Regions from separate parts of the Ruegeria sp. BI11 genome, predicted to be linked through region 3. Evidence: riboswitches for the same ligand, from Rfam matches in the RefSeq annotation. Region 3 holds a riboswitch; each other region holds the start of a gene.
The links. A riboswitch is a leader RNA that binds a small molecule or an ion and turns the genes downstream of it on or off. The one in region 3 is predicted to bind cobalamin.
Positions count from the first base shown of each region.

Region 1: another riboswitch for cobalamin. It lies ahead of ACR0DT_RS24265 (DUF1636 family protein); the one in region 3 lies ahead of ACR0DT_RS17915 (hypothetical protein).
Region 2: another riboswitch for cobalamin. It lies ahead of ACR0DT_RS22030 (CbtB domain-containing protein); the one in region 3 lies ahead of ACR0DT_RS17915 (hypothetical protein).
Region 4: another riboswitch for cobalamin. It lies ahead of ACR0DT_RS21960 (DUF1636 family protein); the one in region 3 lies ahead of ACR0DT_RS17915 (hypothetical protein).

Region 1 is NZ_JBQFSM010000023.1:7,848-15,007, forward strand. Features, by position in the region: gene ACR0DT_RS24250 (FecCD family ABC transporter permease) at 1-42, opposite strand, end outside; gene ACR0DT_RS24255 (ABC transporter substrate-binding protein) at 44-991, opposite strand; gene ACR0DT_RS24260 (ABC transporter ATP-binding protein) at 1,010-1,795, opposite strand; gene ACR0DT_RS24265 (DUF1636 family protein) at 1,792-2,148, opposite strand; cobalamin riboswitch at 2,251-2,457, opposite strand; gene ACR0DT_RS24270 (DUF6525 family protein) at 2,533-2,763, opposite strand; gene ACR0DT_RS24275 (aminoacyl-tRNA deacylase) at 2,913-3,383, shown strand; gene ACR0DT_RS24280 (SpoVR family protein) at 3,519-5,003, opposite strand; gene ACR0DT_RS24285 (YeaH/YhbH family protein) at 4,996-6,318, opposite strand; gene ACR0DT_RS24290 (PrkA family serine protein kinase) at 6,334-7,160, opposite strand, start outside.
Region 2 is NZ_JBQFSM010000015.1:30,097-37,256, forward strand. Features, by position in the region: gene cobM (precorrin-4 C(11)-methyltransferase) at 1-205, shown strand, start outside; gene ACR0DT_RS22015 (cobyrinic acid a,c-diamide synthase CobB) at 192-1,514, shown strand; gene cobA (uroporphyrinogen-III C-methyltransferase) at 1,511-2,239, shown strand; gene cobF (precorrin-6A synthase (deacetylating)) at 2,232-2,975, shown strand; cobalamin riboswitch at 3,019-3,225, shown strand; gene ACR0DT_RS22030 (CbtB domain-containing protein) at 3,262-3,432, shown strand; gene ACR0DT_RS22035 (CbtA family protein) at 3,437-4,135, shown strand; gene ACR0DT_RS22040 (hypothetical protein) at 4,202-4,696, shown strand; gene ACR0DT_RS22045 (DUF1636 family protein) at 4,693-5,037, opposite strand; gene ACR0DT_RS22050 (DUF302 domain-containing protein) at 5,179-5,637, shown strand; gene ACR0DT_RS22055 (thiamine pyrophosphate-binding protein) at 5,717-7,160, shown strand, end outside.
Region 3 is NZ_JBQFSM010000009.1:54,909-62,068, forward strand. Features, by position in the region: gene nudC (NAD(+) diphosphatase) at 1-947, opposite strand, end outside; gene ACR0DT_RS17900 (bifunctional 2',3'-cyclic-nucleotide 2'-phosphodiesterase/3'-nucleotidase) at 1,123-3,003, shown strand; RNA gene ffs (signal recognition particle sRNA small type) at 3,043-3,141, shown strand; gene ACR0DT_RS17910 (alpha/beta hydrolase family protein) at 3,175-4,032, opposite strand; cobalamin riboswitch at 4,167-4,386, shown strand; gene ACR0DT_RS17915 (hypothetical protein) at 4,469-4,876, shown strand; gene ACR0DT_RS17920 (protein-tyrosine phosphatase family protein) at 4,878-5,372, opposite strand; gene ACR0DT_RS17925 (DNA polymerase III subunit gamma/tau) at 5,506-7,160, shown strand, end outside.
Region 4 is NZ_JBQFSM010000015.1:16,028-23,187, forward strand. Features, by position in the region: gene ACR0DT_RS21940 (protein-L-isoaspartate O-methyltransferase family protein) at 1-565, opposite strand, end outside; tRNA gene ACR0DT_RS21945 (tRNA-Cys) at 795-868, shown strand; gene ACR0DT_RS21950 (NAD(P)-dependent oxidoreductase) at 912-1,868, opposite strand; gene ACR0DT_RS21955 (LysR substrate-binding domain-containing protein) at 1,972-2,856, shown strand; cobalamin riboswitch at 2,929-3,137, shown strand; gene ACR0DT_RS21960 (DUF1636 family protein) at 3,221-3,610, shown strand; gene cobW (cobalamin biosynthesis protein CobW) at 3,607-4,662, shown strand; gene cobN (cobaltochelatase subunit CobN) at 4,666-7,160, shown strand, end outside.

The DNA of each region.
Region 1 (7,160 bases), on a different contig from region 3:
CACGACCGCCCCTGCCACCAATGTCAGAGCCAATCGGCCCATATCAATTCAGGCCCGGATGCATGGCCTTTGCCATTTTCGAGATTGCCTCGATATTTGCCGGTCCGGGGGTCAGCTCTTCGTACCTCAGGCCGATCCAGCGCTTGTTTTTCACGGCATCGGTCTGGGACATTACCGGATGGTCCTGCAGGAACTTAAATGTATCTTCGGCGCCGTTGCCAGTCTGATAATCCAGCAGCACCAGAAACTCCGGATTCGCCGCAGCGACCGCCTCCCAAGAGGTACGCCCCCAGCTTGTGTCCATGTCATGAGTGACGTTGTCACCACCGGCGGCTGCAATCATCGCATCGGGAATAGCGAACTTACCTGCGGTAAAAGGTGCGTCCGCCGGGCCGTCCAGCAAAAAGACGCGAGGTTTGCTCAGGTCGGCGGTTTGCGCTTTGATCGCGGTCAATTCCTCTTTCCAGACATTGACCAGGGCATCAGCCTTGTCTTCGACGTGCATAACCTTGCCCAGTCGCAGGACGTCGTTGAACAGCAGATCCATGTTGGCCTCGGGGCGATCCTTGTCCAGATGCACACAGCTCTCGGACAGGATCATGGTCTTGATGCCAAAAGGTTCCAGCGTATCTGGGGTCACATCACCGCCTGGCTTCATACCATAGTACCAGCCCGCGAAGAACAGGTCGGGTTCCACGGCCACGAGATTTTCAACCGTTGGGTATTTGGGCGCAAGCTCGGGGATATCGCCGCGCAACGTGTCGAATTCCGGGCTGGTCTTGTACCAGCCAGTGATGCCGGTCAGGCCAACGATTTTGTCCTGCAAACCCAGCGCAAAGGCCATGTCGGTCATGTTCATATCATGCACGACCAGTCGCTCGGGCTGGGTGTCGAAAACAAGTGGCTCGCCACAATTGTCAACGGTGACTTCATGGGCGGATACGCTGCCAGCCATGGCTGTGACCAGCGCCACGGACCAGATGTGTTTCATAGGGGATAGCTCCTTGGGTTAAGTTGAAACAGTGTTTCTTCGGATATCCAGCGCCGGGATCACGCGGCCTTCGTGTTGAAAGCACAGGTAATCGACGCCAAAAGTGTCGCGGACCCGCTTTGGGGTCAGCACCTCGGCCACGGAGCCAAACCCCGTGAGTCTCGTAGATTTCATCAATGCCACGTGGGTGGCGAACTCGGGGATCATCACCAGATCGTGGACGATCATCACCACCGTGATCCCCAATTCGGCGACCAAAGACAGCATTCGCCCCTTGGCATCCGGATCAAGATGGTTGGTGGGTTCATCCAGGAACAGCAACGACGGGTTCTGGGCAAGTGCCCTGGCGATATGCGCGCGTTGACGCTCGCCCCCGGACAACACCGCCATCCGCTTGTCTGCCAGCGCGGCAAGGTCGGTCTGGTGCAGAATTCGGTTCAGTTCTTCAGCATGTTCTTCAGCCGAACGGTCAGCCCAAATTGGAATTTGGCCCAATGCAATATAATCCCGCAACATAAGCCTGCCATCCGGAAGCTCTTGCTGGCCCACAACAGCGATTATGCGGGCGCGCTCTTTGGCGGTCATCCGTCTTAGGCTGCGTCCATTGATCAAAACGTCACCCAGCACAAGCTCAGCCGTCCCGCACAGTAGGTTAAGAAGCGTCGTTTTCCCCGCCCCGTTCGGTCCGGCGATCGCCAATATGGCCCCCTCATCCAGCTCAAACGAGGCGCCTTGCAACAGAGTGTCTCCGTTGAGCGCGTAGTATTCGAGATCGCGCGCAGTCAGAAAGGCCGAAGTCGTCATGTTGGCTCCTCCAATTGGATCCGAGGTAAACGAGAAAGGGTTTTTGTGAACAATGGCCTGGGTCGGTCAGTGGCGTTGGTCCAGCCATCCCTACTTGCATGGTATTGCCACGCGAACTCAGCCAAAGCTTCAATGTCTTCTGAGCTTTCAATATTGCCGAATAGATATTGCGCCTTATCGCTGGCCTGGAATCCGACTGTTACCGGATGCGCACAACCGGCCATGCAGGCAACAGTACGGATCATAAATCCCGCAGGCAACTTGCCGGTCAACGCATAGCGTATGGCATCAAAAGACAATGTGCCGCTGCAGGTCGTGCAGATCAGAAGGATATGGTCAGGTGTATCCGGCATTGCCCGCTCCGCTTGACGCCAAGCGCGGACAGAAGGTGCCGATCATGTAAACACGTATCAGACGTGCCATATAAGCCTCCTTCCAGGACGCCCCGCCCCGGGTTGGTTAAACATGTGATGGCAGGTCTCCTGACTTGCGGGTCGATGCTTGGCCATCCTTCCCAGCCACTAGGCCAGTGGGTGTTTGGCGTCGCTTACCGCTTACAGTTGCGGGGGCAGTCACGGACTTGGCGCCGTTTGGCAGACCTCACCGTATTCCCTATTCATCCCTTGGGCGCACCATCGGGAACCATCCATTCCTTGATTGTCTTAGACCGAGTGCCATGTCAACCGAGACATGAAGCGACGGCCTTTCGATCAGAAATACCGCGCGGGTTCCTGGGATCACGGCTGTGCACTTTCGGATAACCACTGCCTCGGCGCGGTCGACAAAGCGTCAAAGGCGACCGTGGAATTGCCAAAGCGGCGATTCCGGCGCAGTCTGCTTTGCCCCAGATTACCGCTCATACTTCGGCGTCGGGGCCAAATACAGGGTCCAGTACAAGATCGAAATGGGCCTATCTCGGTCCTTCGATCGGGGGCGGGCGGGTTTTTCGGTGCTACGGCAGCCTTCATCAGGACTAACCCCGGCGATTGTACACCTTGCCCCCTTGCCCGTTACGCTCATTGAGCGCACAATATGAGTTCATACACCAAATTGCGCCCTGGGTGCGTACCGTGACACGCTTCGCGTCCGGGACGCCTTCTATTATATGGAGGGCACCATGACTATCGCATCTCGTCTGAAGCATCATCTGGACTCTCAAGGGATTCCTTTTGACACTGTCCCGCATCCCTATGCCGCCACTGCGAGCGAATGCGCTGAAGCGGCGCATGTACCCGGCGATCACCTCGCAAAGTCCGTTGTAATACACATGGAGGAGGGTCCGATTCTTGCTGTTCTGCCAAGCAATCATCAGGTCGACCTCACCGCTCTGCAATCGATGATGGACCGCCGTCTTGGTTTGGCCCCTGAATCCGAAATGCGCGAACTGTTTGATGATTGCGCCCTCGGCGCGATACCGCCGGTTGGCGACGCCTATAATCTGCCGACCGTTGTAGACAACAGTCTCACTGGACTCGACAGGATTTGGTTCGAAGCCGGAGACCATAAAACTCTGATTGAGATGCGTGGCAAGGACTTTGATATGATGATGAAAGATGTGAAGCACGGCGCATTTTGCTGCATGCATTAGGCGTTGACGAAATTCTTCACGGATTAACCCCGCTCCGGCGGGGTTATTCTTTGCTTTTGTCCCACAAGGTATTTCTGGCTAGACAACTAAAAGGGGACATCGGAGCTAGTGGGGCGTCTAAGCCTACAATCGTTGCTAGTTTTCGAACGCCGCGTCGAAGCCCCAAATTTGTCGTAGATGGTCCAGTGTCGCTTCACAGGCTCTCTTGTCTAGCGGCACACCGTTGCGCACAGAGTGATTCAGCCTGAGGTGGCGATCTCCCAACAGGTCCACATCGACGATCTGAATATCAGGATCGTGTTCCGATACGTCGAAGCCACGCGCCAGGGTGTCGCGCACCTGATGATAGCCACGTTCGTCGTGAATCGCGTCGACTGTGTAGAAGGGTTTTCCGTCGTCATCTGTCAGCGAAAACATGCGGAAACGACGCATGACATTGGGGCTGAGGAACTGCTGAACAAAACTCTCGTCACGGTAGTTAGCCCAGGCATCCTTTAAAATTTCACGCCAAGCGCGGCTGCCCGCTATGTCCGGAAACCATTCCCGGTCCTCCTCGGTCGGGTTGGTGCAGATGCGTTGAATATCCTGCATCATCGCGAAACCCAGCGCATAAGGGTTGATCCCCATCGCATTCGGAGCGTCAAAATCGGGCTGCGTCAGCACGTTGGTATGGCTGTGCAAGATTTCGAGCATTGCGCCGTCCGTCAGCAGACCGGCGCTGTGCAACTGATTGGTGATGTAGTAGTGGACGAAGCAGGCGCATCCTTCGTTCATCACTTTGGTCTGGCGCTGTGGGTAGAAATACTGCGCGATATTGCGGACGATGCGCAGAACTTCACGCTGCCAGGACTCCAGAACCGGGCTGTGACGTTCAACGAAATAGAGCAGATTTTCTTCCGGCAGCCCCATTTCGCGCTTTCGTTTTTGTGCCTCTTCATCGGTTTTGGATGATTGCGTGGGATGATCAAAGGCATCCCACAGGTAATGTACTGCCCGCTCTTCTTCGATGCGCCGCTCGCGCTGTCGGGTTCTCTCATCCGCGAGCGATGAGTGGGGTGGGCGCCGGTGCCGGAAAACGCTCGACGGCATGAGCGCGTGCGCCGCATCGAGTAATTTCTCAACCTCGCGTTCCCCGTGCTGTTCTTCGCATTGGGCAATAAAACCACGTGCGTAGTCGAGGTAGTCGAGAATACCCTGCGCATCGCTCCACTGGCGAAACAGATGATTGTTCTTGAAGAAATGATTATGCCCGAAGGCCGCGTGCGCAATCACAAGGACCTGAAGCGCCATCGTGTTGTCTTCGAGACAATACGAAATACAGGGGTCGGAATTGATTACGATCTCATAGGCAAGGCCGTTTGCGCCTTTGCGGTAGGCTTTTTCTTCGTGAACGAAACGCTTCCCAAAAGACCAGTGCCGATACATGAGCGGCATCCCGGTCGACGAGTAGGCATCCAGCATCTGCTGATACGAGATGATTTCGATCTGATTGGGATAGACGTCAAGTTCGAGATCATCAATCGCCACGCGCTCGATCGCGTCAAAACTACGCTGGATGGTCTCGAAATCCCACTCCGCGCCGTCAAACAGCGGTGTCTTGGCTTTAGCCCGATCAGCCATTGGAAACTCCGTTCGTCTTGCGCGCAAACAGCTCATGCAGAACCGGGTAGATGTCACTAGCGCGCGCGATCCGTTTCATGGCGAAGTTTGGCCAGGCCTCTGCGACTTGTCGGTACGAGCGCCAAAGTTCCATGCCATTATCTTCGCTGTTCATCAGATTGGCTTCGGTCTCGTCGACGATTTCCGTATAGGCGAAATATTGGCAGCACTTCATCAGTTCACTGTTCAGCAGGTCGGCGCACAATTGCGAATCTCCGCTGAAGTTCTCACCATCTGATGCTTGCGCGGCATAGATATTCCACAGTGCGGACGGGTAGCGGGCTTCGATAATCTTTTTCATCTCGTTGAGCGCGCTGCTCACGACCGTACCGCCGGTTTGGCGGGAGTGAAAGAAGGTGTCTTCATCAACTTCCGCGGCAACCTGGGTGTGGCGGATGAATACAAGCTCGATCTTGTCGTAGCGTTGCTTGAGGAATAGGTGCAGCAAGACAAAGAACTGCTTGGCAAGGTTCTTCTCCCGCTCACCCATTGAGGCCGAAACGTCCATCAGGCAGAACATCACCGCATTTGCCGCTGGCTCGGGGCGCATCTCGAAATACTTGTAACGCACGTCCAGCGGGTCAATGTAGGGAATGATCTTGCGTCGCCTTAGCAACTTGTCGAGCTGATCGCGCAGCAACTGCTTCTCCGCCTTTCGCGCCGCATCTGGTTTTTCCAACGCCTCCAGTTCTTCAACCTGTTGTGTTAGAGCCTGTATCTCGGTGTTTGTCGGGCGCCGCATTGCGAGACGTCGGCCGAAAGCATTGCGCATTGTACGCGAAACACTGAGGTTGGCGGGTGTTCCGGCGGCGGTATAGCCCATGCGATGCGGTTTAGAGACGGGAACCTCTTTCAGACTGCGTTTGATCATGTCGGGCAGTTCGAGATCCTCAAAGAACAGGGAAAGAAACTCGTCCCGCGACAGAACGAACATGAACTCGTCCTCGCCCTCCCCATCGGGCGCCCCTTCACGTCCACCCTGCCCGCTCTGGCCCGACGGGGGTTTCTTAAGCCGGTCACCCGCTTTAAACGTCTTATTTCCGGTCAGAACCCGGTGTCTGGAACCACCTTTGATGTCATGCTGAAAATGAGGTTCTCCGATTCCGTCTGACGGTACCGAGACGTTTTCCTGCTGGCCGACATCGGCGATTTTTCGGCGCCGGACACTTTCGTCAACCGCCTCTTTGACGGCAGAGCGAACCCGGCGCAGAAATCGTCTACGGTTCCCAAGGTTCTTATCCTTGGGGTTCAGCCTTCGGTCGATGAAATGGGCCATTTTAGCATAGACTCCTCATCCTGCCTTGTTGACCCGCATGTACCATTCAACCAGGCGCCTGACCTGACGGCGCGTGTAGCCGCGGCCGATCATGCGATCAATGAACTCGTTATGCTTAGCTTCAGTTTCTTTGTCCCGCTTGGCACCAAAGCTGATGACCGGCAGCAAGTCTTGAATCTGACCGAACATGCGCTTTTCGATAACCCTTCTCAGCTTTTCATATTTGCGCCAGTCAGGGTTCCGACCTTGATTGTTGGCCCGCGCGCGCAGAACGAATTTGACAACTTCGTTTCGGAAATCCTTGGGGTTGGAAATTCCGGCCGGTTTTTCGATCTTTTCAAGTTCCTGTTCCAAAACGCCCCGATTGAGAATCTGGCCAGTATCCGGATCCTTGAAGTCTTGATCTTCGATCCAGGCATCAGCAAAGGAGATGTATCTGTCGAACAGGTTCTGACCAAAGTCAGAATAGGATTCCAGATAGGCTTTTTGGATCTCGTTGCCGATGAACTCCGCGTAACGGGACGACAGATCGTCTTTCATGAAAGACAGGTAACGGCTTTCAACCTCGTCGGGGAATTGTTCGCGTTTCACGGCCTGCTCAAGAACATAGAGCAGATGAACCGGATCGGCGCCAACTTCTTCTGTATCGTGATTGAAGGTCTCGGACAGCACTTTGAAGGCAAAGCGGGTCGATGTACCTGTCATCCCCTCGTCCACCCCGGCCGCGTCCCGATATTCCTGCACCGACCGCGCCTTGGGATCGGTGTCCTTCAGTGTTTCACCGTCATAGACGCGGAGCTTGGAAAATGTTGGCGAGTTTTCATGTTCCTTCAACCTAGTCA
Region 2 (7,160 bases), on a different contig from region 3:
TGAGCGGATCATCCGCGCCACGCTGGACAACCTGAAAGAGGCGCTGGATGACAGCATCGCGCGTACTGCGTTGATCATGGTTGGCCCGGCGCTGGCGGGCGAAGGGTTCGACGAAAGCTGCCTGTATTCAAAAGATTATGATCGTCGCTATCGCCCGCAAAGCGCCGATAGCCCGTGGTCAAGCTGGAGTCATGGAGATGACTAATCCTCCGGGTCTTCTGATTTCGGCCCCGTCGTCGGGAACAGGCAAGACAACAGTAATGTTGGGCCTGCTGCGGGCTTTGGCTGAAGATGGCCTAACCGTACAACCGTTCAAAAGCGGCCCCGATTACATCGACCCTGCCTTTCACCGGGCAGCCGCAGGGCGGGCCTCGTTCAATCTGGACAGCTGGGCGATGGGTGATCCGTTGTTGAACGCGATTTCGGCGCAAGCTGAGGGTGCGGATATAGTGGTCGCCGAGGGCTCGATGGGGTTGTTCGATGGCGTGGCCAAGCCGGGCGAGCTGGGGCATGGGTCTAGTGCCGAGACCGCGCAGCGCATGGGCTGGCCCGTGGTGCTGGTGCTGGATGTAGGCGGTCAGGCGCAATCGGCAGCCGCAACGGCTCTGGGGTTTCGGATGTATAACCCGGACCTGCCCTTTGCCGGAGTGATCCTGAACCGCTGCGCCAGCCCCCGGCATGAACGATTGACCCGTCTGGGCATGGAACGCGCCGGTTTGCCGGTTCTGGGCGTTTTACCCCGACGCGGAGATCTGACCCTTCCGGAACGCCATCTGGGATTGATTCAAGCGGTCGAGCATCCCGATCTGGAAAGCGCAATTGTCGGCTACGCCGCGTTTCTGCGCGAACATGTGGATCTTGAGGCTATTAAAGTGGCGGCCTCCTCAGGCCCCAATGAGCCATCGTCAGCCGCGCTGCCGCGCCCCCCGGCGCAACGGATTGCACTGGCCCGGGACGCCGCGTTTTCCTTCACCTACCCGCATTTGCTAGAAGGGTGGCGTGCTGCGGGGGCTGAGATATTGCCGTTTTCCCCCCTTGCGAACGAAGCACCTGCCGCTGATGCCAACCTGGTTTGGCTGCCTGGCGGATACCCCGAACTGCATGCCGGTACGTTGGCTGCTGCCGACACATTCCAGACCGGCCTGCGCAAACATGCCGAAACCAAACCCGTACATGGGGAGTGCGGAGGTTACATGGCGCTGGGTCAAGCATTGATCGACAAAGAAGGTGTCCAGCATCAGATGGCTGGCTTGTTGGGACTCGTGACTTCGTATGAAAAGCGCAAGTTCAATTTGGGATACCGACGCGCGGAATTGCTGGCCCCGATGCCCGGTTTTGCAGCCGATACCGCTTTGCGGGGGCATGAGTTCCACTATTCCTCGATCATGGAACAACCCGACGCACATCTGGCGCGGGTGTTTGATGCCGAAGGGGCCGAGGGTCCGCAGACCGGATCGGTACGCGGCAACGTTACCGGTACTTTCTTTCACTTGATCGCTGAGGCCTCGGCATGAGCGGGTTCGTATCCTTCATCGGTTCCGGCCCCGGTGACCCCGAGCTTTTGACCCTGAAAGCAGTCGACCGGATGCAAAAAGCCGATGCGGTACTGTTCGACGACCTTAGCAGCGGCCCTATCCTGAGCCATGCACGCGACGACGCCGATTTGGTGGGCGTGGGCAAACGCGCCGGGCGACCTTCGCCCAAGCAAGATCACGTCAGCCGCCTGCTGGTGGATTATGCCAAGACCGGTGCCCGCGTGGTGCGATTGAAATCCGGCGATGGTGGGTTGTTCGGCCGGTTGGAAGAAGAGCTTGTCGCCCTGCGCGCCGCCGGGATCGAGTATGAGATTATTCCCGGCATCCCGTCGGCCGTTGCAGCCGCTGCAGCGGCGGGGATACCGCTGACTCGACGTCTGACCGCGCGGCGGGTTCAGTTTGTCACCGGTCATGACGTCAGTGGCAAACTGCCCGAAGATCTGAACCTGCCTGCACTGGCCGATCCGGATGCGACGACGGTGGTGTTCATGGGTAAACGGACCTTTCCCCTATTGGTTAAGGCTCTACACGACCATGGCTTGCCACTGAACACTCCAGCCCTGATGGCCGAGTCCGTTTCGACCCCCGACCAGAGCCTTCATCGCGCTACCATTGGCGTGCTGTCGGACAAGCTGGAATCTGAAATCGGCACAGCTCCGGCCCTGATCTTGTATGGCCCATTGGCAGAGTTCGACGATGTTTGACCTGACTTTGATCGGAATTGGTACTGGCAACCCGGATCACGTGACCTTTCAGGGCGCGCAGGCTATTCGCGATGCAGACCTGATCCTGATCCCCCGCAAAGGCGAGAACAAGGCCGATCTGGCCGGGCTACGCGAAGAGATCATCGCCGCTGTGACCGACACACCGCCACAGATCGCCTATTTCGATATTCCCAAACGCCGGGCCGACGATGGTTATCTGCGTGGCGTCGACGAATGGCATGATGCAATTGCCCTACGCTGGCACGAGGCAATTGCGGCTCATCCGAATGCGCAGCATGTGGCGCTGCTGATCTGGGGCGACCCGTCGCTTTATGACAGCTCACTGCGAATCGCGTCACGATTAGACCCTCGGCCGCAGACACGGGTAATCCCAGGAATCACCGCCCTGCAGGCGCTGACAGCGGCTCATGCCATCCCAATCAATGATCTAGGTGCGCCTTATGTCGTGACGACTGGACGACGCATCCGGGATGAGGGTTGGCCTACAAATGCCTCAAAAGTTGCGGTAATGCTGGATGGTGAATGTTCATTTCAAACCTTGGACATGGCCGATTACGACATTTGGTGGGGTGCCTATGTCGGCATGAATGAGGAAACCCTAATCAAAGGCGCTCTGACCGATGTGGCGCAGGAGATTTTGGACACCCGCGCCAGGGCACGCGCCGACCATGGCTGGATCATGGATATCTATTTGCTGAAAAAGCGCGTGATCTGACCTAAAAGGTCGCAAATGACGATTGCGCGGTTGGCATCATAGCGGCTAAATAAAAGCGTCTGGTCCTGCCGGAGACATCCGGATGCTAAGAGGGAATGTGGTGCGACTGCCATGGCAGCCAAGTCCACAGCCGCCCCCGCGACTGTAAGCGGAGAGCCCCTGTTCAACCAGCCACTCCTGTTCTCAGGGGGAAGGCGAACAGAGGCATCGACCCGCAAGCCAGGAGACCTGCCAGGCGACAATTGAAACACCGGCCGTCGGGTGCGGCGGCAAAGGAGAATAAAAGATGGCAACACAAACGCAAACAGCATCCGCCTCGCGCGCTGGTATCCTTCCGGTCATGTTCGCGGTGGTTCTGGGTCTGGGCATCATTACCCTGACCGGTCACGTACAGGCTGCAGCGCTGCACGATGCAGCCCACGACGTGCGCCACGCGACCGGCTTCCCCTGCCACTAAGAACATGTTCAGTCGTATACTGACCAGCGCGTTGTTCGCTGGTGCTGCAGCGGGGCTGATAGCCGCCTTGCTGCAGTTGGTCTTTGTGCAACCTGTATTGCTACACGCGGAACTGTACGAATCCGGTGAGCTGGTCCATTTCGGGGCCGAGGCCGTTTCGGCCCATCCCGAACTGCCGGGCATGTTCTCGGAACTGACCCGTGACGGGCTGAGCGTTATCTTCACCATGCTGACCTATACCGGCTATGCGCTGCTGATGGTTGCGCTGATGTCAGTTGCCGAAGGCCAGGGTCACACGATTGATGGCCGTACTGGTGTTCTGTGGGGTCTGGCGGGGTTCATCGCCTTTCACCTGGCGCCCGGCTTTACCCTGGCGCCTGAAGTGCCCGGTGTCGCCGCTGCCGACGTCTATGCTCGTCAGGTCTGGTGGTTTGCCACTGTGGGTGCCGCGATTGTTGCACTGTGGCTGATTGCCTTTGGCGGCAACCTGATCAGCTATGTGATCGCTGCGGTTTTGTTGCTGGCACCACATCTGATTGGTGCTCCTGAACCAGATGTGTTCACCGGCCCCGTCCCGACGGAAATCGGTGCTTTGTTCGCCGCCCGCGCCTTTGGCATCGGTCTGGTTGCTTGGGTTCTGGTCGGCACCTTTGCCGGCTATTTCTGGCAGAGCGAAGGCAAACGCGTCGAAGCGACGGCTTAATCCTCCAACATAATGACGCGCCGGGTTCCGCCCGGCGCGTTTCTTTTTGCACTCAAGGAAAGAAAAATGGCACGCTCACTTGCCCTTTTTGCGATCGGCCTGGTGTTCGGCGGTGGTGCTGGCTTTGTGCTGGCGGCCGCCAATGGCGTCACTTTTGACGGCCACGATCACGGCGACCCGTCCCATCACGGCGGCGCGCATGCTGAAGCGATGGCACATGACCATTCGACTACGGTAAACTTGCCCTCCGGGGCGGACGCCCCCAGCGTCGCAATCGCTTTGACCCAAGACCCGATGGCCGGGTGGAACCTGCACGTCATGCCTCAGAATTTCCGGTTTGCCCCGGAAAACGCGTCGACTGACGACGTAGACGGCGAAGGCCACGCGCATGTTTACATAAATGGCGAGAAACTGGCCCGTCTCTACGGTAACTGGATCCACATTCCAGACCTGCCGAAAGGCGAAGTCGAAGTTTCCGTGTCGCTGAACGCAAACAGCCACAGTGCGTTGACAGTCGACAATGTACCAGTCGTCGCGGCAGTGACCGTTCAGGTCGACTAAAGCGCCGGAATACGTGCGCGCAAACACATCCGAAGCCGCCCGCAGGGTCGGGCGTCTTCGATCCAACCTGCGGGGCTGTCCAAGTAGGTCTGGCAGGTTGCCGCGATGTCTTCGGCATCGGCAACAACATTAACCCCCGAAAACACGTAAGACGCCCGCCCGTGGGCTTGCAGCGCCAGTGCCGTCGGCTCCGCGCAGCCACTGAAGCAGGCGTGATCCGTGACCTCAACCCGGTCATTCAAACCTGCCCGAGTCAGCGCAGTATCCACAGCCTGTTTCTCGGCCTCAGAGTCGCGGTTTCCCGCACAGCTGCTGCAAATCAATAGGCGTATCGGGTCCACGTGTGGCCTCGTGTTTGGTCGTTTGCATGTTTCTGCGGCTTTCCGGCCCTTGGCGCAATCCCGAATGCGCACAGGAATGTGCGTGCACCGAACCCGGATTTCTGGCATCACTCGAAAGGCCACATCAAACGAGGCACAATCATGCGCGCGCTTTTAGGTTTGCTCTGTCTTCTTGCCCTGCCCGTTGGGGCCGAGGAACCACTGTCAGGCTGGGCGGTATATCCGACTGACAAAACCTATGAACAGCTGGTTGCGGATACAAAGTCCGCCGTAAAAGAAAACGGGCTGATCGTGGTCACACAGGCCGGTCCGACCAAGGCCGCTGCGGCCCGCGGCATCATCATTCCCGGCAATCTGGTGATTGGGGCCTTCAACAACGACTACGCCGTGCGCGTTCTGGAAACCTCGGTCAGTGCCATGATCGAGGCACCGGTCCGCTTTTATGTAACCGAAAACGACGACGGTACGGCCACCCTGTCCTACAAAACACCCAGCTTTGTCTTTGCCCCCTATGTCTATGAAGGCGGAGAGCCATTGCGCGATATTGCCCAAGAACTCGACACAAAGTTTAAGGCAGTGGCGGAATCCGCCGTCAAATAGTCACACTGACGTGATCCTGCTTGCGTCCGGGCGCGTCCTCCGCAATCTGCTGAGCAGCGAAAATTTCGGAGCATAAAGAATGCAGGACCTCTCTACCCGCGCGGCTGACCTTCTGGCCCAACGACTGTACGAGGCCGGGTGCCGCCACGCGTTTGGCATGCCGGGCGGCGAGGTTCTGACGTTGGTGGACGCGCTAGAACAGGCCGGGATCACCTTTCACCTGGCCAAACACGAAAACGCCGCCGGTTTCATGGCCGAGGCGGTGCATCACCGCGACGGAGCGCCTGCCATTCTGGTGGCCACACTGGGCCCCGGCGCGATGAACGGGATTAACGTCGTCGCAAACGCGCTGCAGGACCGGGTGCCGATGATCGTTCTGACCGGCTGCGTCGATGAGGATGAGGCGCTGACCTATACACATCAGGTGATGGACCACGCGCAGGTTTACCGCTCGATCACCAAGGGGACGTTCAAACTGACGGCACAGGGCGCGGATGTTGTCACGGATAAGGCGGTTTCGCTAGCCAATCAGCCGCGCCCCGGTCCGGTTCACGTCGACGTGCCGATCTCGGTCGCGGATACGCGCGTATCCGGGATAAAACGCCGCCGTCTGGTCAAACCCGCTGCCGTAGCGCCCGAAGGGAACTGCGTTGAGAAAGCCCGCCGTTGGGTGGCCGAGGCTGAACGCCCCATCGCGATTGTGGGTCTGGACGTGCTCTACGACGACTCGCGCAATGTGGTGCAGGCCTTTTTGGAACATTTCAGTATTCCCTTCGTGACCACCTACAAGGCAAAGGGCGTCGTGCCCGAGGATCACCCTTTGTGCCTCGGCGGCGCAGGTTTGTCTCCACTGGCCGACAAGCATCTGGTGCCGCTGGTCGAGCAATCCGATCTGGTTCTTTGTCTGGGCTATGACCCGATCGAAATGCGCCCCGGCTGGCGCGAGATCTGGGACCCCGAGGAAAAGCGCGTTATCGACATCTCGTCTGTGGTCAACGATCACTATATGCATCAGGCTGGGTTGAACTTGGTCGCTCACACGGGTGCTACGCTTGAGGCCATCGCCAAGGGCAACCCCTCTCGGGCGACGTGGCCCGAAGGAGAGCCCGCGCAGGTCAAAGCTGCATTGGCGCAGGCTTTCCCCTCTGATGACGACTGGGGCCCGGCAGCGGTGATCGCCGAAACCCGTGCCGCCCTGCCCTCTGACACGCTGGCCACTGCCGACAGTGGCGCGCACCGTATCCTGCTGAGCCAGATGTGGAATTGCTACGAAGAGCGCGGGCTGATCCAATCCTCGGCCCTGTGCACGATGGGTTGCGCGGTTCCGATGGCCATCGGCCTGAAACTGGCCGAGCCAGACCGCCCGGTCATCAGTTTCTCTGGCGACGCCGGGTTCCTAATGGTTGCCGGAGAGCTTTCGACCGCAGCCGAGATGGGCGGCAACCCGATCTTTTTGGTCTTTGTCGATGCCAGCCTTGCGCTGATCGAGTTGAAACAGCGTCAGCGTCAGATGGGCAATGTTG
Region 3 (7,160 bases):
AGAAAATGCGCAATTGCCCCCTTGCGTGCAGGCAGCAGAACCGGATGTTCCCCGGCAAACGCCTGCATCATCTCGGGCTTGCTGACCCACATCGCGTCTTCGATTTCCACTGGATCGATGGTGATCTGGCGCGACAGCGCCTCACCCGCACAGCCAAACATCAGCGAGGCCGGGAACGGCCAGGGTTGGCTGGACAGGTAGCTGACCGGTCCGACAGGCACACCTGCCTCTTCCATCACCTCGCGCCGCACAGCAGCCTCAAGCGTTTCCCCCGGCTCAACAAAACCGGCCAACAAGGAATACATCCCCTCGGGCCAGCCCGGAGACCGCCCCATCAGAACCGAATCCCCGTGGGTAATCAGCATGATGACCACCGGATCGGTGCGCGGAAAATGCTGCCCGCCGCATTCCAGGCAACTACGCTGCCACCCGGCCTGCGATACCTGGCTAGGGGCACCGCAACGTGCGCAAAACCGATGTGTTTCGTGCCAGCCGATGACGGCCTTTGCCGCCGCCGCCAGTTCTGCATCGCGGGCAGACAAACGGGTCATGATCCGGCGCAGCTCGGCAAAGACGTGGCCTTGCGGCAGGTCCGGGTGCTGCTGTTCCGACGGATCAACGAAAGCGCCGACTTGCGACAGGTCCAACCCCTCGGGCGACCAGTCAGAGATATCCAGCGCAAAGACCGGATCCCCTTCCGACAAGCCCAGAAACACGGGTTCTTCAATACTGCCGCCCGGGCCGTTTTCAACCAACCGGTGAGTCATGGGAATCAGCCCAAGCCGGTCTAAACTCTCTCCCTGTACCAGCGGTTTGCCGCGCCAAAGCAACAAACAGGTCGCTTGCGGATGGGTTCGCGCCCGTGTCAATCGGGTGAAATCGCTCCGAATATGCGCCGCGCGATCCAGCCCCGAGCTGCCAAATGTCACAAGTTCCGCGTGTTTCATAGGAAATCCCTTGGGTCGTCGGCATAGGGCTGCCACGGCTGCCACTGTGTTGCAATGGCAATTCCTACCCCCCGAAAACCTGAGGCCGCCAATTGATCGCAGGCAAGTCTTACAAGTTGCATTTACTATACCTTTTCGGGAAAATGCCTAACAAATAACCGTCAGAAGTAGAAATTTGACACATCCCTCTCCTCCGCCCCGCGCGTCACTGAAGATACGGGTTCTGGCAACATCCGATTTGCACATGAACCTTTGCGGTTTCGATTATTATTCTGACACGCCCGATCACACGATAGGCTTTACACGCACCGCCAGCCTGATCCGCGCGGCCCGAGAAGAGGCCGAAGCGCAAGGTGCTCTGGTGCTACTGTTCGACAACGGAGATTCGCTGCAAGGCACCCCGCTGGGGGATTGGGCGGTCGAGCCTGAAAACGCACCGCATATCCTGATGCAGGCTTTTGCCGATCTGGGTTATGACGCCATTGGGCTGGGAAACCACGATTTCGGCTTTGGGCTGCAAACGCTGGATCGCGTGATTGCAGACGCTCGATGTCCGGTGATTTGCAGCAATGCGCACCGGCAAGACGCCGAAACCACCTGGCAAAATCATGCAATCCTGACACGAACGGCTTATTGCGGCAACCAGCCGGTTACATTGAAAATCGGCGTGTTCTCTGTCCTGCCACCGCAAACGGTTAAGTGGGAGGGCCATCGGCTGCAAGGCAGGGTCGTGATGGATGATATCCTGACATGCGCCAGGCAAAAAGTTTGGGATCTAAAGGCTTTGGGCTGTGACCTGATCCTCGCACTTGCGCATACAGGAGTAGGGCCAGCCGAACCGGACCCCTACTTGGAGAACGCGATCATCCCTCTGACCGGAATTGAAGGCATAGACGCCTTGATTGCCGGGCATTCGCATCTGACGCTGCCCGGTAGTGCGCATGATAGCACTGAACACGTCGACGCAAACCTTGGGTTGGTCCAGGGCAAACCTGTGGTCATGCCCGGTGCGTTCGGGGCATATCTAGGGCTGATCGACCTGCCCCTGGACAGAGCGGAAAACGGCGGTTGGACAGTGCAGGATCACCGCGTCATCCTGCGGTCGGTGTGCCCCTCAAAACCCGGCAACTCACCAAAATCTATCGAAGAAGACCCGAATTTGGCGACCCTTTTCGCTATGGGGCATTCGGAAACCCGACGGCGCACAGCGCAACCCGTTGGTCAGACCGATCAGCATCTGCACAGCTATTTCAGCTTTTGTGCCCCGGATCGGGGTCTAGTTCTGACCACAGCGGCCCAGGCGGCAGCCCTGCGACCCTATCTGCAGGACATGCCCTTTGCGGATTTACCGGTTCTGTCCGCAACCGCTCCTTCAAAATTCGGAGGGCGTGCCGGTCCGCGGTTTTTCACTGATGTTGCGCCTGGTCAGGTATGCCTGCGCCATGTCAGCGATATGTATGCGTTTCCCAATGAGCTGCAGGCGGTGGTCGTGGCCGGAGAGCAAATCCGCGACTGGCTGGAAATGTCTGCAGGTGTATTCAACCAGATCATATCGGGACAACAGACCACACTGGTAGATCTCAACCGTGCGGGACACAATTTCGATATTATACAGGGCCTTACCTACAAACTCGATCTCTCACAACCGTCTCGTTTTGATGCCAGCGGCCGCCTGATCGACCCCGAAAATCGGCGCATTCGGAACATCTGCTTCAATGGCCATCCGCTAGCCGCCGATCAACGGTTCGTCGTTGCGCTGAACAATTACCGCGCCAATGGCGGCGGCCATTTTCCCTTTGTCGATCGCGTCGAGCCCATCAAACTTCCGGTTTTGCCAATCCAGCGCGTCCTGCGGGACTATCTGTCAGGCGCATTGCCGCAAGATCCCCTGGAGCACCTGCCCTATCCCTTTAAATTTGCACCGTTGCAGGGCGCGACTACGCTGCTGCGAACCAGCCCCAAGGCGTGGGCTCACATTGCCGAGCTTGAGAAATACGATCCTCACGTAGTCGGAGAAGACGATGAGGGCTTTTTGCTGATCCGTTTGACGCTCTGACGGGTTGTGTTTCCTGCGTCCGTTGCCTATATCAAACCCCGAGAGGTTGGCGCGGGCGAGCGCCTCGCCAACCTGGTCAGGTCCGGAAGGAAGCAGCCACAACGAGCCCCGCTTGGGTCGATGTCCAACCTCTCACTTCAACTTTCCCACTTTGAAATGTTGCGAAAAGGTCTAGGCGATCAATCGTGGCCAGACGGCTGCGCTGCGTCGGGCAAAGGCGCCGATATGTCCAACCTTGGAAAGGCCGAACTCGGCCGGAGACAGCAAATGACGGCGCGCGTTGGGACCATACAGATCGGCCAGCCGCCAAACCGCATTCTTTGGCACCAGGTCGTCATCCTCAAAAGTAAACAGGTCTACGGGTGTGTCTGACTGCGCCCAGCGGGCCTCGGGCAAGGTCACGCCAATTTCGGGAAGATAGTTACGTGGCGTGGTGCACCAGCGACGCCACTGCCAATAGACACTGGCAGGCAGGTCCGCCCCGAATCCCAAAGCCTTGCCCGGCAAATATCCCAGCGCTTGTACGGACAAAGGCGCATGTCCGTACCAGAACAGCAAAGCCAGAGCCCGATAGGGCCAGGGATGGTCCGATACGGTTACAGGTCCGGCACAGACACAGATCATGCGGTCGATCTGTTCAATATCCGGCTGAATCGGCCCAAGCATCCCGCCAACGGAATGGCCGATGCTCCAGTGCTGTGCGTCGGGATAGCGCCGACGCATCTCGGACCGAGCCGCAGGCATGTCGATTAATGCCCAATCCGCCATCGTGGCTTGTGCTGATTTCAAAGGTCCGCTTAGTGAGTGACCGAAATCGCGGTAATCATAGGTTAGACAAGCCATGCCGCGTTCCGCAGCCAGCCAGCGTGCGAAATGCTGGTAATAGTCGCGCGGCACTCCGGTAGCGCTGTGGATGACCACCGCAACCTGAGGCTCGGCCACCGGCTGATACAGCCGGGCCGACAGTTGGGTAGAACCCGAAGGAAACCGAAGATCCTCGGTCAGAACGGCTTGTGCGGTGTCCAACATAGCGCCCCCAATCTGAACTGATTAGTTCACCATCCAAACGCCATCGTTTCCCGTCTCGAGTCAATCCCGTTTCACCATTACCAAACGTCCACCTTGCCCCGAAAAAAGGCCGCTTGACTCAGGTCACTCCAACCCGCTAGCGATTGGGTGATGGTTCTCGTCCCCGATCGCGGGGCGGGATGAAAAGGGAACACGGTGCGGTCCTGCCCGGGAAACCGGAACGGACCAAGGCCGCGACTGCCCCCGCAACTGTAAGCGGTGAGCAATGCCGAAACGCCACTGGCCGCAAGGCTGGGAAGGTCGGCAAAGCAACGACCCGCAAGTCAGGAGACCTGCCATCAAACCAAAACCGAAACTCGGACGGGGTGTCCGGGCAGGTCGTCAGCGCGCTGTCATACCTGATCCATGCCCCCGTCCCACGCGCGGAGGGCGCAAGATGATCTGGAAGACGAAGACACACCAATTCACTGCAACGGTCTGCCAACGCACCGGGAAAACCTGTCCGGCACTGGCGCAAATGGCACGTGCCGTCGTTCAGGCGATGGACGCTGCGGTTCCTGCGACCACGCCAGATTTTGAATTCGACGGCAGCAGTGAACTGGCCTTTTGCGCGCAAGGTTGCAGCGCTCGGTTCCGTGCGCAGAAGGACCTGATCCGGGTCTTTTGCGGAACCGGAAATGATGCATCACTGGATTCGCTGGACGATTACGCGGATATGATGTTCGGCCCTGACGTGATCATGCGCCCGGCAGGCATGCTGACCACTCCACCCTGCGCGATGCTAGAAGTCACAGCAATTCCGTCCGATCCAGTGGCACAGACGGAACGGCAGTTGGCGCTCTGATCTAGCCGCTCGTCTGTGGAAAGGTGGCCCATTCAATCTGACCGCTGGTCTCGACGGCGCAGGGCCGCACCTCACGTAGTCGGCTCAACGCCGTCTCGGGATCTTCGCCATGTTCGACCATAAGGCGCAGGACAATCATCCCGGACCGCCCGCAACCGCCCCGGCAATGCACCAACACCCGCCCGCTGTTGGACAAAATGCGTGTAGCCGCTGTGCTGACCTTGGTCCATACAGCGTCAATCATAGGCGACGGCGCACCAAAATCCGCAATTGGCAAATGCACCCATTCGATATTGCGCGCACGTAGGTCGCCACCAAAACTGCCTGCACCCTCTTGCAGCATTTCAACCTCTGTGGTCATCGAGATCACGAGATCCGGCTGCCAATCGCGAATGATGCCCAAGTCCCGAGCATATTCGCCCCCCCGACCTGGTAGCGGCGATAAAGCAACGGTGCCATTTCCCACTGATACAGCGATAATTGCTAACTGATTCATGGTTGGCCCCCTTCAAACATTGCTTGTAGGGCGCGCAATCTGCCATGCAAACCGAAATTCACCCAAGCCTGCTGTGGACGCGGGCGGCGGGGGTCTCTACGCTGCATCGGAACCCGAATCCGACAGAGCAGACATGAACGACACGCCCAGCCCCGCCTATCAGGTTCTCGCCCGTAAATACCGCCCGGAAACCTTTGCCGACCTCGTTGGTCAGGACGCAATGGTGCGTACGCTGAAAAACGCGTTCGAAGCCGACCGGATCGCGCAGGCCTTCATCATGACCGGCATTCGCGGCACCGGGAAAACCACCACGGCGCGGATCATCGCCAAAGGTATGAACTGCATCGGCCCCGATGGCGAAGGCAAGCCAACGACCGAACCCTGTGGTCAATGTGAACACTGCGTGGCCATCATGGAAGGCCGCCACGTTGACGTGATGGAGATGGACGCCGCAAGCCGAACCGGCGTGAACGATATCCGCGAGATCATCGACAGTGTCCGCTATCGTGCCGCCAGTGCACGCTACAAGATATACATCATCGACGAGGTCCACATGCTGTCGACCAGCGCGTTCAACGCGCTACTCAAGACGCTTGAGGAACCACCCGAGCATGTGAAATTCATCTTTGCCACCACCGAGATTCGCAAGGTGCCTGTCACGGTTCTGTCGCGCTGTCAGCGGTTCGACCTGCGCCGGATTGAGCCCGAAGACATGATTGGCCTGCTCAACAAGATCGCGGCTGCGGAAAACGCGCAGATAGCCGATGACGCGCTGGCGCTGATCACCCGTGCGGCTGAAGGCTCGGCCCGGGATGCGACCTCGCTTCTGGATCAGGCAATCTCGCACGGGGCGGGCGAAACCAGTGCCGATCAGGTCCGCGCGATGCTTGGCCTGGCCGATCGCGGGCGGGTGCTAGACCTGATGGACATGATCCTGCGCGGTGACGCCGCGAGCGCGCTGACCGAGTTGGGCGGGCAATATGCCGAAGGTGCCGACCCGCTGGCCGTGCTGCGCGATCTGGCCGAGATCACCCATTGGGTCTCCGTTGTCAAAATCACGCCGGACGCCGCCGACGACCCCACCGTATCCCCGGACGAACGGGCACGCGGTCAACAGATGGCCGAAGCCCTGCCGATGCGCGTTCTGACTCGGATGTGGCAGATGTTGCTAAAAGCGCTCGAAGAAGTATCCGCAGCACCAAATGCTATGATGGCCGCCGAGATGGCGGTGATCCGCCTGACCCATGTGGCCGATCTGCCCAGCCCGGAAGAGCTGATCAAACGCCTGCAAGACACGCCTCCGCCACCAAACGGTGGACCGGGCGGCGGGCTACCGGCACCATCGCATGCCGCTGTTCAGGCGCAGGCGCCGGTGGCGTCTTCTTACGCAGCACCGGCCCATGGCGGGGGCAGCGCTCCCAGCGCAGCGTTGGCGCAGGATGTGCAGGCCGCACTGGCGCGCTATCCGACCTTCGACCACGTGGTCGAGTTGATCCGCGCAAATCGCGACGGTGTACTGCTAGACGAGGTCAAACGGTCTTTGCGGCTGGTGGCATACCAACCCGGGCGCATCGAGTTTCAGCCGACCGAGCGTGCCTCGGCCCAACTGCCACAACGTCTGGGCACTGCGTTGCAACGCTGGACCGGCAACCGTTGGGCCGTCACGGTCGTCAACGAAGGCGGCGGCGAGACGATCTATGAAAAGGAAAACGCAGCTGAGGAAGCGCTGATAGCCGAAGCCAAGGAGCACCCGCTGGTGAAGGCCGTATTGGCACAGTTCCCCAAGGC
Region 4 (7,160 bases), on a different contig from region 3:
ATTTATGCCCGATCCGCACTGTGCCAAGCTCTCCCTCGACAAACAGGCAGGCAATGCGCCCGTGATCCTTCAACTGTGCGATCAGTGCCTCGGGCACCTGCTCAACCCCGCCTTGAATCATGATGACGTCATAAGGACCGTGTTCTGTTGCGCCCTGCGCTAGCGGACCAACATGCACAATCGCGTTGTCCGCATCTGCCTCCATCAGGATCGTTTGTGCTTCGGAAGCCAGATCTTCGTCTTCTTCCACAGCGACCACCAACTGCGCCATTCGGGCCGCGACGGCGGTGGAATAGCCCAGCGCAGGGGCGATATCCAAAACCACTTCGTCATTCGAGATATTCAGTGCATCTAGCATTTTTGCCAACGTCCGCGGCTCGGGCAGACAGCGACCGTCCCCAAGATCGATCACGCCTTCAGCATATGCTGCTTCGCGTTGCGCATCGGGTACAAAATTCTCTCTCTGGACGGTCAGCATGGCGTCAATGATAGGAAATTTTGTTACATCCGAGGGTCGAACCTGTGTATCAACCATCGTACGGCGCCGGGTTGCGAAATCTGTCATTGGATCGCTCATGTTAGTCCCAAGTATTTCAGGCTTTTGCCATATCCGGACGGAACCAGCAACGGCTGCGGTGTTGAAAGTTTCGCCAGATCGCAGAGACTTGGTGTCGCGCCACAATAATCAGCACCCCATGGAAGCGGATTTTTTGCGAGCAACCCTCTGGACGCCCCTAGAGAAAGGTGTTAAAACGCCTGCCACACCACGGCAAGTATTTGATTTTACTTGAAAAGGCGAGTTGGCGGAGTGGTGACGCAGCGGATTGCAAATCCGTGTACACCGGTTCGATTCCGGTACTCGCCTCCAATCCTTTAAAATCTCAACCTGTTTCAAAGGCGTACGGTGCGCTCTATTCGGCCTGCCCTCTCTGAGGGATGACCTCATAGCCCGGCTCTTCCGGTTCATCATCCGTCATTTCGGTCGGAAAACCGGGTGCGGTGATATCCAGCCCGGTCGAGTCCTCCAACCGTTTGATGATGTTCGGCGACAGTTCACGCTCGCCATAACGGGCAATTCCATCCTCAAAGATACGGATCATCACAGGGTTGATTTCCAAGGGCACTCCGGCTCGGTCGGCGACGTCCTGGAACAATCCGATATCCTTTTTGACAAGATCCATGGTGAACGAGATGTCACGCGACCCGTTCAGAATGACCTGACTTTCGGTTTCATGCACAAAGGAGGTGCCCGAGGAAATCTTGATCGCCTCATAGGTGGTGTTCAGGTCCATTCCGGCCGCCTTTGCCGTCACCAACGCTTCGGCACAGGTGATCAGGTTGGCCGTTGCCAGATAGTTGGTCAAAACTTTCAGGACCGAAGCCGACCCCAGTTCCCCAGTATGCAGCACGCGCCGGCCCATCGTGGTCAAAAACGGCAGAATGCGTTCAAAGGTTTCGCGATCACATCCGGCGAAGATCGAGATATTGCCGGTTGCCGCCCGGTGGCACCCGCCCGAGACCGGGCAGTCTACGGCGGCACCGCCCCGTTCGATCACCATGGCGCCCAGCCGTTTGACCTCGGCCTCGTCGGTGGTCGACATCTCCATCCAAATCTTGCCCGGCCCGACTTCTGGCAGCATGCCCTGCATCACTGCGTCCGAGGCAGCCGGGGACGGCAGGCAGGTGATAACGGAATCACAATCCCGCATCATCTGTGCCGGGCTTTCGGCGGCATTGGCACCTTTGGCTACAAAATCGGCCACAAGATCGGAGTTGAGGTCATGAACCGTCAGGTCAATCCCATTGCGCAGAAGCGAGCCGGACAGTTTGCCGCCCACATTTCCCAAACCGATAAATCCGACTTTCATAATTCCCTCCTGACGGTCGTATTCGGGTTTGAGTATCCGTGTTGTCTTTCGGAAACGAAAATGATTAATAATGCCAGTTATGGTCAAAAAAATTTGGTGATACATGGACCGCCTGCCGAACCCTGCATGGCTGCGCAGTTTCGAAACCGCTGCGCGGCATCTAAACTTTACGACCACAGCGAAAGAGCTGGGGCTGACGCAGACGGCGGTATCTTTGCATATCCGCTCGCTCGAGGCGGAACTGGGCCAAAAGCTGTTCACCCGGAATGCCCGGCGGTTAGAGCTGACCGAGCTGGGCCATTCTTATTCCCTGACTGTGCGGCGTGCGCTCGGCGACATTGCGCTGTCCACCAACAGCCTATTCGGCCCCGCCTCGCGCCAGACTCTGACAATCCGCGCGGCGATATCGACAGCCACATACTGGGTCGCTGCGGAACTGCCCGGCTTTTCCGCGCGCCATCCGGATATCCCCGTGCGTCTGGTATCGCATATCTGGAATGACAGCGTGGCACCAGGCGATGTGGATGTGGAAATCCGGCTGGGTTATGGCGATTGGCCAGGGGTCCAGTCCGAAAAGCTGACAGATGAAAAGTTGGTTCCAGTGTGCCGGGCCGGGGACGGCCCCCTCACTCTGAATACCCTGCAAGAAGGCCCTCTCATTCACATCCTTGGATACGAGGACAACTGGGCGCGGTATTTTCAGGCCAACCATATCGCTCCTCCGGATCAACCGCCCAGCCATTCAGTCGACACCTCGGTCGCTGCGCTGCAACTAGTGATGGCTGGTGCGGGTTATGCGACGGTGCTGGAACGGTTCGCCCAAAACGCGATCCGGCAGGCTGCGCCCATCGCGATTGCAGGACCTGCGATTCCCTTTGCCCAGTCGCATTACCTGATCAGCGCCCAGGGTGCCGCCCAACCGACCGACGCAGCCGGGTTGTTTTGCGCCTGGCTGCGGGAACGGCTGGCTGCGCATGCCGCGGATTGACACAGGCTGGTCGCTTTTCTGACCTGATCGAAATCGCCGTGTGCCTCATGCTTGACAAGGCCCCTGCCCGTGCCGCATGTCCCTTGCGTTGGTGTCCATCTTCGGATGGATGAAAAGGGAATGCGTCAGCGGGCAACCGTCAAACGCAGCCGCCCCCGCGACCGTGACCGGAGAGGGTGCCCAATGCCACTGGCCTGTAAGGCCGGGAAGGCGGGACATCTGCCGGGGCAAACGCCCCGACATCCGCAAGCCGGGAGACCTGCCAGCGCCCGAAGTTGAAACCGGACGGGGTGATCCGGTGTCGGGTCCATGTGCAGACGTGGCCCGCATGAAACCCCGTCCCCTGCGAAGAGGATTTGGGGGGATGAGAGACGTGACCGAGGTTGCACCAGTCGAGCTGCTGGTCTGCACCACCTGTCGTCGTGGCCTGCCAATTGAGGACGATGCACAGCGTCCGGGCACCCTGCTGCACAAGGCATTGGAAGATGCAGGTTTGCCCGAGGGGATCGCGCTGAAGCCGGTCGAATGCCTGTCCAACTGCGATCAGGGATGCTCGATTGTGCTGCGCGGCGGGCCGACCCGCTGGACCTTTGTTTACGAAAACCTGAACGAAACCGACCATGTCGACACCATTGTCGAAGGCGTCACCAAGTACCTCGCCGCCGATGACGGTCTGGTCAAATGGCGCGAACGTCCCGAACATTTCCGCAAAAACTGTGCGGCCCGCATTCCCCCGATTGGAGCCCTGAAATGAGCAATCTCGAAAAACTCCCCGTCACTGTGATCACCGGCTTTCTGGGCTCGGGCAAAACTACTCTGGTCAAGCACCTGATGCAGAACCCGCAGGGCAAACGTCTGGCCGTTGTCGTCAATGAATTTGGCGATGTTGGCGTTGATGGCGATATCCTGAAATCCTGTGCCATCCCCGATTGCCCGGCGGAAAACATCATGGAGCTGGCCAATGGCTGCATCTGCTGCACCGTGGCCGATGATTTCATTCCGACCATCGAGGCCCTGATGGCGCTGGAACCGCGACCCGATCACATCCTGATCGAAACCTCTGGCCTCGCCTTGCCCAAGCCGCTGCTGAAAGCCTTTGACTGGCCCGATATCCGCTCGAAGATCACCGTGGATGGCGTGATCGCGCTGGCCGATGCCGAAGCCGTCGCCGCCGGGCGTTTCGCCCCGAATGTCGAGGCCGTTGACGCCCAGCGCCTGGCCGATGACTCGATCGACCATGAAACGCCCCTCTCCGAAGTGTTCGAGGATCAGATCTCCTGCGCCGACATCATCCTGCTGACCAAGCCCGATCTGGCAGGCCCGGAAGGTGTTGCTAAGGCCAAGGAAGTCATTGCAGCCGAGGCCCCGCGTCCGCTGCCCGTGGTTGAGGTTGCCGAGGGGGCTGTAGATGTCCGTGTTGTTCTGGGCCTTGAGGCAGCGGCCGAAGATGACATGGATGCCCGCCCGTCGCATCACGACGGACATCACGACCACGAGCATGACGATTTCCAAAGCATCATAGTCGAGTTGCCGGAACAGACCGACCCGGCCCAACTGGTCGCCAATATCGAACGTTTGGCGAATGAGCTGAACATTCTGCGCGTCAAAGGCTATGCCGCAGTTCAGGGCAAACCGATGCGTCTGTTGGTGCAGGCCGTTGGCGCCCGTGTGCGTCACCAATACGACCGCCCGTGGGAGCCCGGCGAGGAACGCCGCTCGCGTCTGGTCGTGATTGCCGAGCATGACGACATTAAGGAAGCCGCGATCCGCGAAATCCTCGTGGGTGTGACCGAGGCCGCCGAGTAAGCCATGCACGTCGTCTTCCGCGAAAGCCACGGGTTAGAGGAAACAGAGACCCCGACCGACCTGGGCCAGAGCCCGGCGGATCTGGTGGTGCTGTCCTTTTCGGACAGCGACCTTGGCGCTTTCGCTGCAGGCTGGCATCGCGGCGGCGGCGCTGACGGACGAATGCCCACGATGCGGCTGGCCAACCTGACGGCGCTAAAACACCCTCTGTCCGTCGACACCTATGTCGAGCAGACACTCGAGGGCGCGAAAGGCATTCTGATCCGTCTCATTGGCGGCGTACCCTACTGGTCCTACGGTCTGCAGCAGGTTTTGTCGTTGGCACAGGCCAAGGGCATCGCGCTAGCCGTATTACCCGCCGATGGGCGCGAGGATACGCGGCTGGACGACTATTCCACCTTGCCCGTGTCCACACTGCGGCGACTGGCGCATCTGTGTGATACTGGCGGAGAAGTCGCGGCGCAGGCCGCATTGGCGCAGATGGCGCTGGCGGCGGGGCTTTATGCCGGGCCGGTGATGGGAGCCAAGACCCTGCCGGAATGTGGTGCTTGGTGCCCGGATCGCGGCGTGATCGCGGCAGATACCGCGTTCTCAGGCGACGCGAAACGCATCATCGTCACGTTTTACCGCGCTTACCTGACCTCGGCTGACACCGCCCCGGTCGCAGCACTGATCAGAAGCTTGCGCGCGCGAGGGTTCGATGCGGTTGGATTATTTGCGCCATCCCTGAAAGCGCCCGCAGCCGCCGATTGGCTGCGCGAACAGGTCGTTGCTCTGACCCCATCGGCGATCATCAACGCCACCTCTTTTTCAGGCAAAGGCGCGTCTGGGACGTCCCCATTGGATGCGGCGAATGTGCCCGTATTCCAGATTGCACTCGCCACGTCGCGCCGAAAGGCTTGGGCCGAGGCGGAACGCGGACTGTCCCCCGCCGACCTCGCCATGCATGTGGTGCTGCCTGAGGTGGACGGGCGTATCTCAGCAGGCATTGCCTCGTTCAAGGAACCGGGCAAGCGCGATCCGCATCTGGAATATTCCCGCTTTGCCCATCGGGCCGAGCCCGAACGTATCGAGGCCATAATCGACCGGGTGACTGGATGGCTGGCGCTGCATAACAAGACCAAGGCCGATCAGATCCCGGCGCTGGTGCTATCCACCTATCCAGGCAAGGACTGGCAGATGGCCCATGCGGTGGGTTTGGACGCGCTGGCCTCAGCCGAGGCGATGCTGTCCGATATGCATGGCGAAGGCTATGACACCGCTCCCGCTGAGCCCATTGCCGACACATTGATGAACGCGCGAATTTCGTGGCCGCAACAAGACTACCAGACGGCGCTCGCAGACTTGCCTGAACAACTGCGCACTGACCTCAATACAGTTTGGGGACGGGCCGAGGATGACCCGACCTTCAAGGATGGAGCCTTCCACTTCACCGCTCTGCGACGCGGTAAGGCACTGGTCGCGTTGCAACCCGAACGTGGCACGCCCGAGCTGCGCGATGAAGATTACCACGACCTCTCGCGCACCCCGCGCCACGGCTATGTGGCCTTCTATCTGTGGCTGCGCAAAGGGTTGGGTGCCGATGCGCTGATCCATATAGGGGCGCATGGCACGCTGGAATGGTTGCCCGGCAAATCCGTCGCCCTGTCGGCGAACTGCTGGCCCGAGGCGTTGATCGGCGATCTGCCGGTCATCTACCCCTTCATCGTCAACGACCCCGGCGAGGCCGCGCAGGCCAAACGGCGGATCGGAGCCATCACACTGGGCCACATCCCGCCCCCGATGAAGGAAAGCGGCACGCCGGACCGGATGGTACGGTTGGAATCCTTGCTGGATGAGTTCTCGAACGCCGACGGGCTGGACCCCAAGCGCCGCGACCGTCTGCAGGAAGACATCCGGGATGAAGCTCAGGCCATTGGGTTGGAAAGCGATCTGGGTCTGGATCAGGCCACCTGCACCGCCGAAGCGATCACCCGCATCGACCGTTTTGTCTGCGACATCAAGGAAAGCCAGTTCGGCGACGGGCTGCATATCTTTGGTCGCGTGCCCGAATTCACTGGCAATTTCGACCCCGCCCCTTCCGCCCACGCCGAGCGCAGCGCCCTGATTGATGCGTTGGCAGTAAAACGGATCGAGGCCGGGCCGTCTGGCTCACCCTATCGGGGTCGGTCGGATGTGCTACCGACGGGGCGGAACCTCTACACCACTGATCCGCGTTCGGTGCCAACTCGCGCTGCTTATACGCAAGGCGTGAAACTAGCCGAAGAACTGGTGCGGCGCCATCTGCAAGAGGAAGGCGACTACCCGAAGGGGCTGATCGTCGACCTGTGGGGCTCGGCCACCATGCGCACAGCGGGCGAGGAATTCGCCATGGCGCTGCATCTACTGGGTGTGAAGCCCGTTTGGGACAAAGGGTCTGAACGAGTGTCGGGCATCGAAGTGCTACCGATCACCGATCTCAGCCGCCCGCGCCTTGATGTGACCCTGCGCGTATCGGG